Regions from separate parts of the Paenibacillus hamazuiensis genome, predicted to be linked through region 1. Evidence: a T-box and tRNA genes for the amino acid it is inferred to sense, from the RefSeq annotation. Region 1 holds a T-box; the other holds one or more tRNA genes.
What was found. The T-box of region 1 lies ahead of ileS (isoleucine--tRNA ligase). A T-box ahead of a tRNA ligase gene usually reads a tRNA of that ligase, here a tRNA-Ile.

Region 1 (5,942 bases):
GATCGCCCACGATATATGGATCACGGGCAAAGACGCGGGCGGCGAAGAAGTCGAAGTACCCCAGTCGATGATCAACGCGCTTCCCGGAAGGTTCATCAGCTCCAATACCACGGTCGTATCCGCCGTGTATTACAACATCGGGACAGCCGCCAAACCGAACTACAAATATTACCTGGTCGGCAATAACGAGGGCAAGACGACCGTGACCTTATATTTTGAAACGCCCAAGGGGATGAAATCGGTGCAGATGCCCGTTACCGTCAAACCGGAAATTCCGCAGGCGGATCTCATGAAAGCGGACAGAACGCGCGCCGAGATCGGCTACAAGGAACTGAACGGCTTAACGGCGTGGGACGGTAAGCTGATGCAAAAAATATTGTTCCGCGACCATTACGGCTCGGAATACACGCAGGGCACCGCCGGCGATATTTTGAAATACAACGCAGTGCTGCAAGTCGGCTTTTACATCCGCAACGTGCAGTATAAGGGCAAGTCGACGGGACAGGATACGGTGAGCGTGGATCCGCAGACCGGCGTGATTACCTATACGGGTACAAATGGCGATATTGCCGCATTCACGCTTTCGGCCATGGCGCCTAACGGTAAATCCGCGGAGATCGTGGTCAGCTTGAAATAAGGCGGCTGGGCTTCGGCACTAATACTAAATCATGGAGGACGGGACGATGTATTTTTTTACGGAGGAAAAATTGGCGCTGCGGATTCGGGAGCTGGCCGGCTACAGGTACAGGGATGCGGTCAAAATCGAAGCTTTCCGGTTTCAGCTTGACGAGAAAGGCGAGATCGGGGCGTATCCTCCTGAAGGCGGAACGTGGGTGGAAATGCGCGTCGGCGATCGCTGGACGGGTCACGACGTATATGCGTGGCTAACGGCGGATGTGCCGATTCCCGTCGAGTGGAAGGGGAGGCCGATCGTCGGCTTGTTCGATTTCAGCGCTCCGGGCGCCGGAACGGGCGGAGGGACGGCGTTCGAGTCGCTGCTTTACGTGAACGGCTCGCCCTACCACGGAGTGGATGCCAACCATCAGGAGGTGTTTCTGCCGGAGGATGCCGCAGGGACCGCGCTGTCGCTTAAATTCCGCACCTGGTCCGGCATGGGAGGCGGCCCCGGCAAACCCCGCGAGTGCGAGCTGAAGCGGGCCGAGGTCGCATGGCTGGACGAAGCGGCGGACGATCTGTATTATACCGGATGGGCGATCGTGGAAACGGTCAAGGAAATGGACGGCGGGAGTGCGGAACGCCATGCGCTGCTGCAGGCTTTGAATCAGGCTATGAACCTGGTGGACTGGTCTTATCCGGGCTCCTCTGCTTTTTACGAATCGGTCTTTGAGGCGCGGGCCGCGCTTCGTGCGGAGCTGGGCAAGATGGAGAAGCATCATCCGGTGACCTTGCACTGCGTCGGCCATACGCATATCGATGTGGCATGGCTTTGGCAGCTCAAGCATACGAGGGAAAAAGCGGCCCGCTCGTTCTCCACCGTCCTGCGGCTGATGGAGAAGTACCCGGAATATATGTTTTTGCAGTCCCAACCGCAGCTGTACGATTACATCAAGAAGGATTACCCGGAGATTTATGAGCAAATCCGGGCGAGAGTCAAGGAAGGACGCTGGGAAGCGTCCGGAGGAATGTGGCTGGAAGCGGACTGCAACGTGCCTTCCGGCGAATCGCTCGTCCGCCAAATCCTGCTCGGCACCCGGTTTTTGAAGGAAGAGTTCGGGGTAGAGTGCACATACCTGTGGCTGCCCGACGTGTTCGGATACAGCTGGGCGCTGCCGCAAATTTTGAAAAAATCCGGCATCCCGACGTTTATGACGACCAAGATCAGCTGGAACCAGTACAACCAGATGCCGCACGATACGTTTATTTGGAAGGGCATCGACGGCTCGGAGGTGCTCGCCCACTTTATAACGACGCCACGGCCGGGGCAAAAGGATGTGAAGCGCCATGGCTACAACGGCGTGCTGAGGGCGGAGACCGCCCTCGGGCTGTGGGACCGCTACCGCGACAAAGGCTTGAACAAGGAGCTGCTCATGTCCTACGGTTATGGCGACGGCGGGGGAGGGGCGAACCGGGAAATGCTGGAGCACCGCCGCCGTCTCGACGAGCTGCCGGGAATGCCCCGTATGGTCATATCAAGAGCGGACCGTTTCTTTGAGAAATTACAGCGGACGGTGGCCGAGACCAAGGAGTATGTCCATACGTGGGACGGGGAGCTTTACCTGGAGTACCACCGCGGAACATTGACGAGCCAGGCGTACAACAAGCTGATGAACCGCAAGCTGGAGCTTTTGTACCGCGAAGCGGAGTTTCTGTGCACGCTGGACTGCCTGCTTGGAGCGGGCTGGAGCAGTTACCCGCAGAGAAAGCTGGAGGAAGGCTGGAAAATCGTGCTGAGAAACCAATTCCACGATATTATTCCGGGTTCGTCCATCAAGGAAGTATACGAGGACAGCCGCAAGGAATACGAGGAGGCGGAGAGCATCGGCGCCGGCGTCTGGAAGGCAGCGGCCGAAGCGATAGCGAGCGGTGGGCCGGGCAGCCAGGCTGTGGCCGGAGGAACGGCCGAAACGTTGACCGTATTCAACTCGGCAAACTGGCGGCGCAAAGATTTGCTTAAGGTTCCCCTAACTCAGGGACGGGAAGAGGGCGTTTGGGTTGGCGGGAACGGTCATGAGCTGCCGGCGCAGCGCAGCAGCGGCTTTTGGCTGGTGGAGACGCCTGAGCTTCCTTCGATGGGCTGCGGGGAGATCCGCTTCAGGCCGGCCGCGGCATCGGCGCAGTCCGGGCAAGCGCAGGCGGTTCCTTTTACCGCCCATGCGACCGGATTATCGACACCGCATTATGTTATGGAGTGGAACGTCCATGGGCATCTGACTCGCGTATTCGACAAGAGCGCCGGGCGGGAGGTACTGGCCCAGGGCGCTTGCGGCAACGTGCTGCAGGTGTTTGAGGATAAGCCGCTGATGCATGACGCCTGGGACATCGATTTGTTTTATCAGGAGAAGATGCGCGTAATCGACGGGATTCGGCGCGTTGAAGTAAAGGAGCTCGGCCCGCTCCGGGCCGTCGTGCAGTTTGAGTGGACATTTGGCAAATCCGCGATATTCCAAAATATGGTTCTTTATGCCGAGAGCCGAAGAATCGACTTTGAGACGAAGGTGGTCTGGCGCGAGCGCCAGCAACTGCTGAAGGTGGCGTTTCCGGTCGAGGTGCGCGCCACCGAAGCGACCTATGATATTCAATTCGGCAATGTGAGGCGCCCGACGCACTGGAACACGAGCTGGGATCTCGCCAAGTTCGAAACGGCCGGCCACCAGTGGGCGGATTTGTCGGAGCACGGTTACGGCGTCAGTTTGCTCAACGACTGCAAATACGGCTACGACATCAAAGGGAATACGATGCGGCTGACGTTGATCAAATCGGCGATCCGTCCCGATCCGACGCAGGATCAGGGCGAGCATGCTTTTACTTATGCCCTGCTGCCGCACGCCGGCGGCTGGCTTGAGGGGAACACGGTTCGCGAGGCATGGCAGCTGAACAATCCGCTGACCTGTACGGCGGGCAAACCTGCGCTGGCGAAGCTTTGTCTGTTTGGCACAGACAACGAACATGTGCTGATCGATGCCGTAAAAAAAGCCGAGGACGGCGATCGGGTCGTACTCCGCCTGCACGAATTTGCCGGAGGGCGCGGTATGGTGGAAATAGCAAGCGGCCTTCCGATACGTTCGTGGCAGGAATGCGATTTATTGGAGCGGCCGGTCGGGGAACGGCATACGGTGCCGACGCTTCGCTTCCCGATCGCTCCTTACGAGATCAAGACGTTCCTGATCGAAATGGGATGACAGGCACGGATAATTTACACAGGATGACATATCCGGGGTTGACATTAATTTGAAATTGGTGTAAAAATGGAGTTAACTTCATCGACTGAATAAATTCGTTGACGAGAAAGAGTACGCCAAACCTCTTGATCCCCAGAGAGTCGGCCTAGAGCTGAAAGCCGACGTTCAAGACTTGACGGAAAATCCTCTCCGAGAAGGAAAGCTGAAGCTTGCAGTAAGCTGACCCGGGATCCCGCCGTTAGAAGGGGCGCGTATGATGGTACGTAGTATGAGGTGCCGCAGGATCTTATTTGGACGATCCATTGCGGAACAAGGGTGGTATCGCGAGATGAAATCTCGTCCCTTACGGGGCGGGATTTTTTTGTTTTTCTCAATCTTGAACGAGGAAGGATGAAATGCATGAACCAAGTCGATGTGAAAGAAAAAGCGAGAGCGCGGGAGCTGCGCGTGCTGGAGCAGTGGAGGCGGGACGATACGTTCCGCAAATCGATTGAACTTCGGGAAGGACGGCCGAACTTCGTCTTTTACGAAGGGCCCCCGACCGCGAACGGCAAACCGCATATCGGGCATGTGCTGGGGCGCGTCATCAAAGATTTCATCTGCCGCTACAAAACGATGTCGGGCTACCGCGTCGTGCGCAAAGCCGGATGGGATACGCATGGCTTGCCGGTCGAACTGGGCGTGGAGAAGCAGCTCGGCATCTCCGGCAAGCAGCAAATCGAGGAGTACGGCGTCGCCGAGTTTGTGGAGAAATGCCGGGCCAGCGTGTTCGAATACGAGGAGCTGTGGCGCGAACTGACGGAGGCCATCGGTTACTGGACGGATATGGAGCGCCCGTATGTGACGCTGTCGAACGACTATATCGAAAGCGTATGGCACATTTTGTCCGAAATCCATAAGAAAGATTTGCTGTACAAAGGCCACCGCGTCACCCCGTATTGTCCGAGCTGTCAGACGACGCTCAGCTCCCACGAGGTGGCGCAAGGCTACGAGGATGTCAAGGATTTGAGCGCGACGGTGAAGTTCAGAAGCAAGTCCGGCGAAGACATCTTTCTCGCCTGGACGACAACGCCTTGGACGCTTCCGGCCAACGTGGCGCTGGCGGTGAACCCGGACATCGATTATGTCAAGGTACGGCATGACGGTGAAAATTACATTGTCGCGCAAAACTTGGCGGAGCGTCTGTTCGGAGAAGGCTGCGAGATCATATCCGCGCACAAGGGCCGCGAATTCGTGGGCACCGGCTATGAGCCGCCCTTCGGCTACGTCCGTGCGAGCAAAGGGCATATCGTCGTCGATGCCGATTACGTCAGCGATGCGAGCGGTACCGGCATTGTGCATATCGCCCCGGCCCACGGGGAGGACGACTACCGGACGGCGCGGCAGCACGGGCTCGATTTCGTCAACGTCGTGGACCCGGCGGGGCGTTATATGGAGCGGATCACCGATTTTGCCGGGCGCTTCGTCAAGGATTGCGACGTCGATATCGTGAAAAGCTTGGCCGAGCGCGGCCTGCTGTTTTCCAAGGAGCGCTACGAGCACAGCTATCCGTTCTGCTGGCGCTGCAAGTCGCCGCTGCTTTACTATGCGATGGAAAGCTGGTTCATCCGGACGACGGCGGTCAAGGAGCAGCTCATCCGGAACAACGGCAAGATCGATTGGTATCCTTCCCATCTGCGCGAAGGGAGGTTCGGCAAGTTTCTCGAGGAGCTCGTCGACTGGAACATCAGCCGCAACCGCTATTGGGGTACGCCGCTGAACGTATGGACATGCGGCAGCTGCGGAAGCGAATTTGCGCCGGGAAGCCGGGCGCAGCTCAAGGAAAGATCCGTGCGGCCGCTCCCGGACAGCCTGGAGCTGCACAAGCCGTATGTGGATGAAGTAAAGCTGCGCTGCTCGTGCGGAGGTACGATGGAAAGGACGCCGGAAGTGATCGACGTCTGGTTCGACAGCGGTTCGATGCCGTTTGCGCAGTACCATTATCCGTTCGAGAATAAGCGGCTGTTTGAGGAGCAATATCCCGCGGATATCATCTGCGAGGCCATCGACCAGACGCGCGGCTGGTTTTATGTGCTGCTGGCG
Region 2 (5,942 bases), 2.5 Mb from region 1:
AAATCATCGCCTACACCGTTATGTGAGAAATTGAAGCTGATCACATCAAGAAATTCGGAAAGTTGTTCCGCGGCATACGGGAAAAATCCCCAGTCCTTAAAGCCCTTGAAGCCGTGGCTTATAATCAAGGTACCACGTGCTTCCGTATTCACGTGAAACACGCTGGCGCGAATGACGCGGTTCTCCCCTAAATCAAGCTTTACGGATGATGGCATAACGCTGCTCCTTCCATACAAATTAATGTGTTACGACCCGAGCATCTTTTTGCCTCTCGGCTGGTTGCCGTTCGAATCCGGCTCCAGCGTGATGCCGATCGTATCGAAATCGTGCTCGGTCTCCGTGATCATATACGTATGGACGCCGTTGCCTCCGGGATCAACCTTAAACGTCCCGCAATTTTGACGTTTGCCGTCCTTGACGCCCCAAACTTGGTACGCCTGCTCTCCTTCCAAAACAGGCAGCCCGCTCGTCTGCAGTACGAGTTCCATGCTGGAGCCTTTCTTGGTAAGCCAAGCCTGGCCTTTGGCGGCAGGTGCCGAATTGTCGAACGATTTGAGCGTATACTGCTTAAGCATTTGCGACGGCGCCTTTTCCTGCTGCTTAAGGGCGGTTGGGGGATCTCCCTGCTTCTGCATTTGCGTCAGCCCCCACCAGCTTGCCGCTCCGAGCACAAGCAATCCGGCGGCTGTAGCCGCGGCATAACGGCTGAACCTTCTCCAAGCCGGTTCTTTAGTTACCGTAAACCCTGCAGTCCGGATGTTTTCCTGCGATTCAGCGCCGATAATGCCGCCAAGCAGCTCCTCTTTCCATTCCGCAGGCGGCTCCATCTCTTCCATTTCGTAAGGGAGTACCTGCCAAACCTGCTGCAGCTCCTCGTATTCTTCCCGGCAATCCGCGCAGGAGGACAAATGATCGGCAAAATCGGTTCTTTCTTCCTCCGTCATCTCTCCTGCCATATATAAAACGAGCTGATCGCAAGGACGGATCTCGCTTTTCATTCTGTAACCTCCTCCCGAAGCGATGCCAGATGTTTGCGAAGTATTTTAAGCGTCTGATGAAGCCTGCTTTTCACCGTACCGAGCGGCTCGCGGTTATTTTCGGCAATTTCGCTGAGCGTATAACCTTCCCAATAAAACGAGCGGATCAGGCTTATTTGCGCTTCCGACAAATGCTTATACGCTTTCTCGATATGCTCCTTAAGCCATCTTCGCGATACGATATCCTCCGGGCGAAGCAGCGCCAGTTCCGGCGCCTGTTCCCAAACCCCGGGCTCGTACGGCACGAGGGCCGCCTGCTTTCGGGATTTGCGCAGCTGATCGATCGTAATATTCCGCGTAATCGTAATCAGCCAATTGACGAATAGACCTTTAGCCGGATCATAGCCCTTTTCCGTCGTCCAAAGTCGGGTAAAGACAAGCTGAACGATCTCTTTGGCAAATTGGGGGTCCTTGTTTGTTTTCATCGCAAAGGAATAAACCAAGCGGGAATAACGATCATACAAGATCTCCAGCGCTTCGCCTTCTTTGTTCATAATCCTTTGCATCAATTGTTCGTCGGAAAATTGTTGCATACCGGGCTCTCCCCAAGGTCGCTGCGACCTTCAATATAGGTAACGGCGTTCAACGGCGTTCGGTTTCTCCATGTTATTGTAACATCAACCGGTTTGACAAAAAAAGACCGATTTTCCAAAGGAACGAAGCCATTCCCGGAAAATCGGCCTGATTGGGCTGCGAAGCGCGTTTTATTTAACGATGATGGTGCCCTTCATCGATGCCTTATGCGGAGCGCAGTAATACGTATATACGCCCGGCTTGTCAAAGGTAAGCGTTGCGGATTCGCCCTCGCCCAGCAGCGGCGTCTCGAACAAAGGTTTATCCCCGTTCATTTCATCGGAGACGACGTTATGTTTGAACTGATCCCGATTTGTGAAGGTGATGCTCGATCCGGCTTCGATCGTAATCTCCGGCTGCGCAAACTTAAAGCTCTTGATGTCCATTGCGTAAGCTTTGGCAGCAGGCTTCGCCGCTTCCGTCTGCTTGGAAGGAGTCGGATCGATCACGTACCATACTTTGCCGACATCCTGCCCTTTCACGTCTCCCGGCTTTTCGTCTTTGACGTAATAATAAAGCGGCCAGCCCTTGTAGGTTGATTGTTTTGTGCCGTCATCGCGAACGATGACACCGAAATCCTCCGCCTTCAAATCTCCGCCGGAGGTGATGTGCTCCGAGTAGAAGACCGGCCATGCGACTTCGCAGTTGCCGTAGCAGACGCTTTTGTTGGTTGTATCCTTGGTGTACAAGTACAGTGCCATGCCGCGGGAATCGGCCAAATAAGGACCGAGTTTGTCGTCCTTGGCGACGATGACGGCGGAATGAGGAACAACATACCACACGTTATTGACGCCTTGCCCTTTTACATCGCCCGCCTTTTCATCTTTGGCAAAATAATAAAGCGGCATCCCTTTGTACGTCGTCTGCTTTTTGCCGTCTTCGCGCACGATCGTTTTGAAGTCGGCAGCGTTCAGCTCGGACGAAACCTGGATATTCTCCGCGTAATAAATCGGCCAGTTCACCGCACATTGATCTTTGCACATGCTCATATCCGGCATATCTTTGGCGTAGTAATACAGCGTTTTTCCTGCAGCGTCGACCAGGAAGCTGCCAAGCTCCGGCGTCTGTGCCACGTTAATCCGGGCCGCTTGGACAAGAACCGCCTTCGCTTTGTCGACCACCTTTTGATCGGCCAGCATGTCGGCCAGCGTTTTCCCGCCCCCCTTGACTTTGAGGCCGAGAGCCTCTACCGTCGCTGTGGCGATATGGCTGTTGCGCAATCCTCCGGTACCCGCGATTTGCGACAACCCATGATCTTTGGCGAAGGCTATTACGTTGTCGTATGTAAAATCGCTGTCCTGCTTGTATCCGAGCGCTTCAAGCAGCACTTTGTAATATTGCTGGTCGGTAATGCTCGCGGACGGATCGAACTTGCCGCTGCCCGTTCCGGCCCAACCAAGGCTCGGATTCGCTTTCAAATAGGCGAGAATCGCCTTGTTGCTGTCGCTGACGGACGATGCGTCGGAGAAGTTGTCCGTACCGGTAAAAGAGAGCGCGGTTTGCTCCAGTCCTTTCAAACGCAAAAATAAAATGGCGGCTTGCAGGCGCGTCGTCGTTTTCGCCAGGTAGGCGGCTGTTACTCCGTTTCCGTCTCCCTGCAAAATGCCGAGATCTGCGGCAACCTCCGCATCGGTTTTAACACCGGGCGATGCCTGCGCATCGGCGGCAAGTGACGGCGCGGCAGCCGAAAGCACCATCGCACCTGAAAGCAGCGCCGCAGCAAACGAATGTCGTTTTGTCATTTCGAAAATTCCTCCTTGATTGATGAATTATTTCTGAAACGGCTTACATTGAAAGTAACGGAACCTTTAACGAAACGGTTTGATGTTTGATAAATAAAGAAGAGGATGCCCGGCGGGTCACCCTCTAGATCGATCGACGTAAAACATGTTCCATAAATAAATAGTAGTATCACGCAAAAAAATCCTCCTCTGCCTTATCCTGATAAGCAAAGGAGGATTTTCAAACCGTTACATTATGTATGTACTACACGAGACAATGCAATCCAATATAGATTGTTAAGCTTGAAATTTCGGAAAGTGCCGAAGACCGGACTCGAACCGGTACGGTAGTCACCTACCGCAGGATTTTAAGTCCTGTGCGTCTGCCTATTCCGCCACTCCGGCATGCTTCGGACATCGACGCTGCCTTTGCATGGTGGGCCCTGAGGGACTCGAACCCCCGACCAATCGGTTATGAGCCGACCGCTCTAACCAACTGAGCTAAGGGCCCCTAACAAAAGGGTTGGTTGCGGGGGCAGGATTTGAACCTGCGGCCTTCGGGTTATGAGCCCGACGAGCTACCGGGCTGCTCCACCCCGCGTTAATTTTCACCGTCTTTTCACAGCGACAAAAATAACTATACACCAATCCGTACGTGGAAGTCAATACTTTTTTTCTTTGAAGAATCGGAATTTATAAGCCGAAGGCGTAAAACATCTTATCACAATGAAAACTCCGCCTAAATGCGGGGCCTGTTATCTTGGTCTTATATCATATAACGTACGCCGAAGCGTCCTTTTTTCGAACGAAACACTTCCACTTCCTGAGGGCATTCGTAGCCGTAAATCCACCAGTCTTCTTCCATCCGTTTGGCAAGGCATCCGGCCTGGAATTTGCTTTCGTACAGCTTCACCCAATAAACCCATTTCACCTTGATCACTCCTGAAAGAGATTATAGTGTGCAGCTATAGCATAACCCAAAAAAAGCTCCCTTATTTCTAAGGAAGCTTCTCTTGCCTATTCGGCATCAGCTGGCATTTTCCCCCAGGAGCCCATCTTTTTGGGCGGCCGTTTTTTCTTCGACATCTCTCTGATGGTGCGCGATCCGGCTCGAGGCCGAAGCCGCTATGCTGGCGACCAAATCGTCCAAAAACGTATGCACGCGGCTGCCGATTTTCGTATCCAGCTTTTTAATAATGCCCGTCTTCTGTTTATCTAAATGCCCAAACGTCGTTACGGCTATGCTGCCGTAACCGAATACCGAGCCGAGCGCCAGCGTTTCGTCGCAGCCGAACAGCCCTTCGTCGGATTCGATGATCGATTGGATCGGTTCGGACAGCATTCCTTTTTCCGCAAGCACGTCAAGTTCGATTCCGACCAAAATCGCGTGCTGCAGCTCGCGTTTTTGCAGGACGGCTTTAACCGATTCGACGCATTCCTCCAACGTCAGGTTCGGGTTATAAGGGAGCTGCATCTCCCTGACAATATGCGCAATATCGACGAGCTCCACTCCGCGTTCGGCAAGTTTACGAAAGACGGCTTCTTTCACTTCGTTACTGTGGACTTGACGCTTCATATGGATCGTCCTTTCTCTATGCAAGTATACTCAGGCCATGCCCACACATGAATGTTTTGTGAACGTTTGTGGAACAGCTTCATTATAGCATGTTCATACTTCGTCTGCCGAAAAATGTTTGAAAAGGTGGTGATCGGGGGAACGTAGATTTATAATATATATGAGGAAGCGAAAACTCGTATGGGAGGGGATGCTTCATGTTATACGGAGTAGCGATTTTTCCGTCAAAAGAAGTGCAGGACGTTGCCAACAGCTATCGAAAACGGTTCGACCCTCATTACAATCTTATTCAGCCCCATTTAACGGTCAGGGAAAAAGAGGAATGGAACGACGAGCAGCTCGCCAAGGCAATTACCCACTTGCAGTCGGTCGCCGATCAAACGGCTCCGTTCACCGTTCATTTCAACCGGTTTTCCACCTTTTATCCGGTGGGTAACGTGATTTATATGGCTTTATCGCAACCGGAACCGCTGGTGAAGCTGTATCATAACATATGCAGCGGGTTATGGAAGGAACCGGGCAAGCCTTACGGCTATACCCCTCATCTTACGATTGGTCAACAACTGTCAAGCGACGAACTGCACGACGTGCTGGCCAGCCTGCGCAAAACGCCGCTCGATCTCACCGCGAACATCGACCGGTTTCATTTGTTATACCAAACGGAGAACGAAGCCTGGACGGTTCATCAAACATTTCAGCTTAAAGGCTAAATCGATCATCCCGGATAACTCGCCAAAGCGCGTGTCTATGGAAACGTGCGTTCCTCAATCCATGCAACAAAACTCCAACAAAGCCTTCTTTCTCTATTAAAAAGCCGTCCGACAATGTCGGACGGCTTTTTTGTCGCGGATACACCGCCTAGCTTTTGTATACGCCCAGCAGACGCTTCGATTCTCCCGCCGGGGTGGTGAACACCTCGTACAGCTTCACCGTGATCGGGCGTTCCATTTGCTCGGTCGTTCCTTCCAGCATAATGTTGTTTTCTCCGGTAACCAGCTTGCCGGTTCCGATCAGGCTCGCCTGCTTCGTGGCAAC

Region 2: it encodes a tRNA-Ile, which carries the amino acid that the T-box ahead of ileS (isoleucine--tRNA ligase) is inferred to sense. The anticodon was not compared.

Annotation. Positions count from the first base shown of each region.
Region 1 is NZ_JALRMO010000001.1:843,462-849,403, forward strand. It holds gene MYS68_RS03340 (S-layer homology domain-containing protein) at 1-637, shown strand, start outside; gene MYS68_RS03345 (alpha-mannosidase) at 684-3,860, shown strand; T-box leader at 3,950-4,207, shown strand; gene ileS (isoleucine--tRNA ligase) at 4,260-5,942, shown strand, end outside.
Region 2 is NZ_JALRMO010000001.1:3,297,473-3,303,414, forward strand. It holds gene MYS68_RS14585 (alpha/beta hydrolase family protein) at 1-215, opposite strand, end outside; gene MYS68_RS14590 (anti-sigma factor) at 246-998, opposite strand; gene MYS68_RS14595 (RNA polymerase sigma factor) at 995-1,570, opposite strand; gene MYS68_RS14600 (plastocyanin/azurin family copper-binding protein) at 1,742-3,352, opposite strand; tRNA gene MYS68_RS14605 (tRNA-Leu) at 3,651-3,736, opposite strand; tRNA gene MYS68_RS14610 (tRNA-Ile) at 3,766-3,842, opposite strand; tRNA gene MYS68_RS14615 (tRNA-Met) at 3,856-3,932, opposite strand; gene MYS68_RS14620 (hypothetical protein) at 4,098-4,262, opposite strand; gene MYS68_RS14625 (phosphatidylglycerophosphatase A family protein) at 4,359-4,907, opposite strand; gene MYS68_RS14630 (2'-5' RNA ligase family protein) at 5,105-5,617, shown strand; gene MYS68_RS14635 (hypothetical protein) at 5,766-5,942, opposite strand, start outside.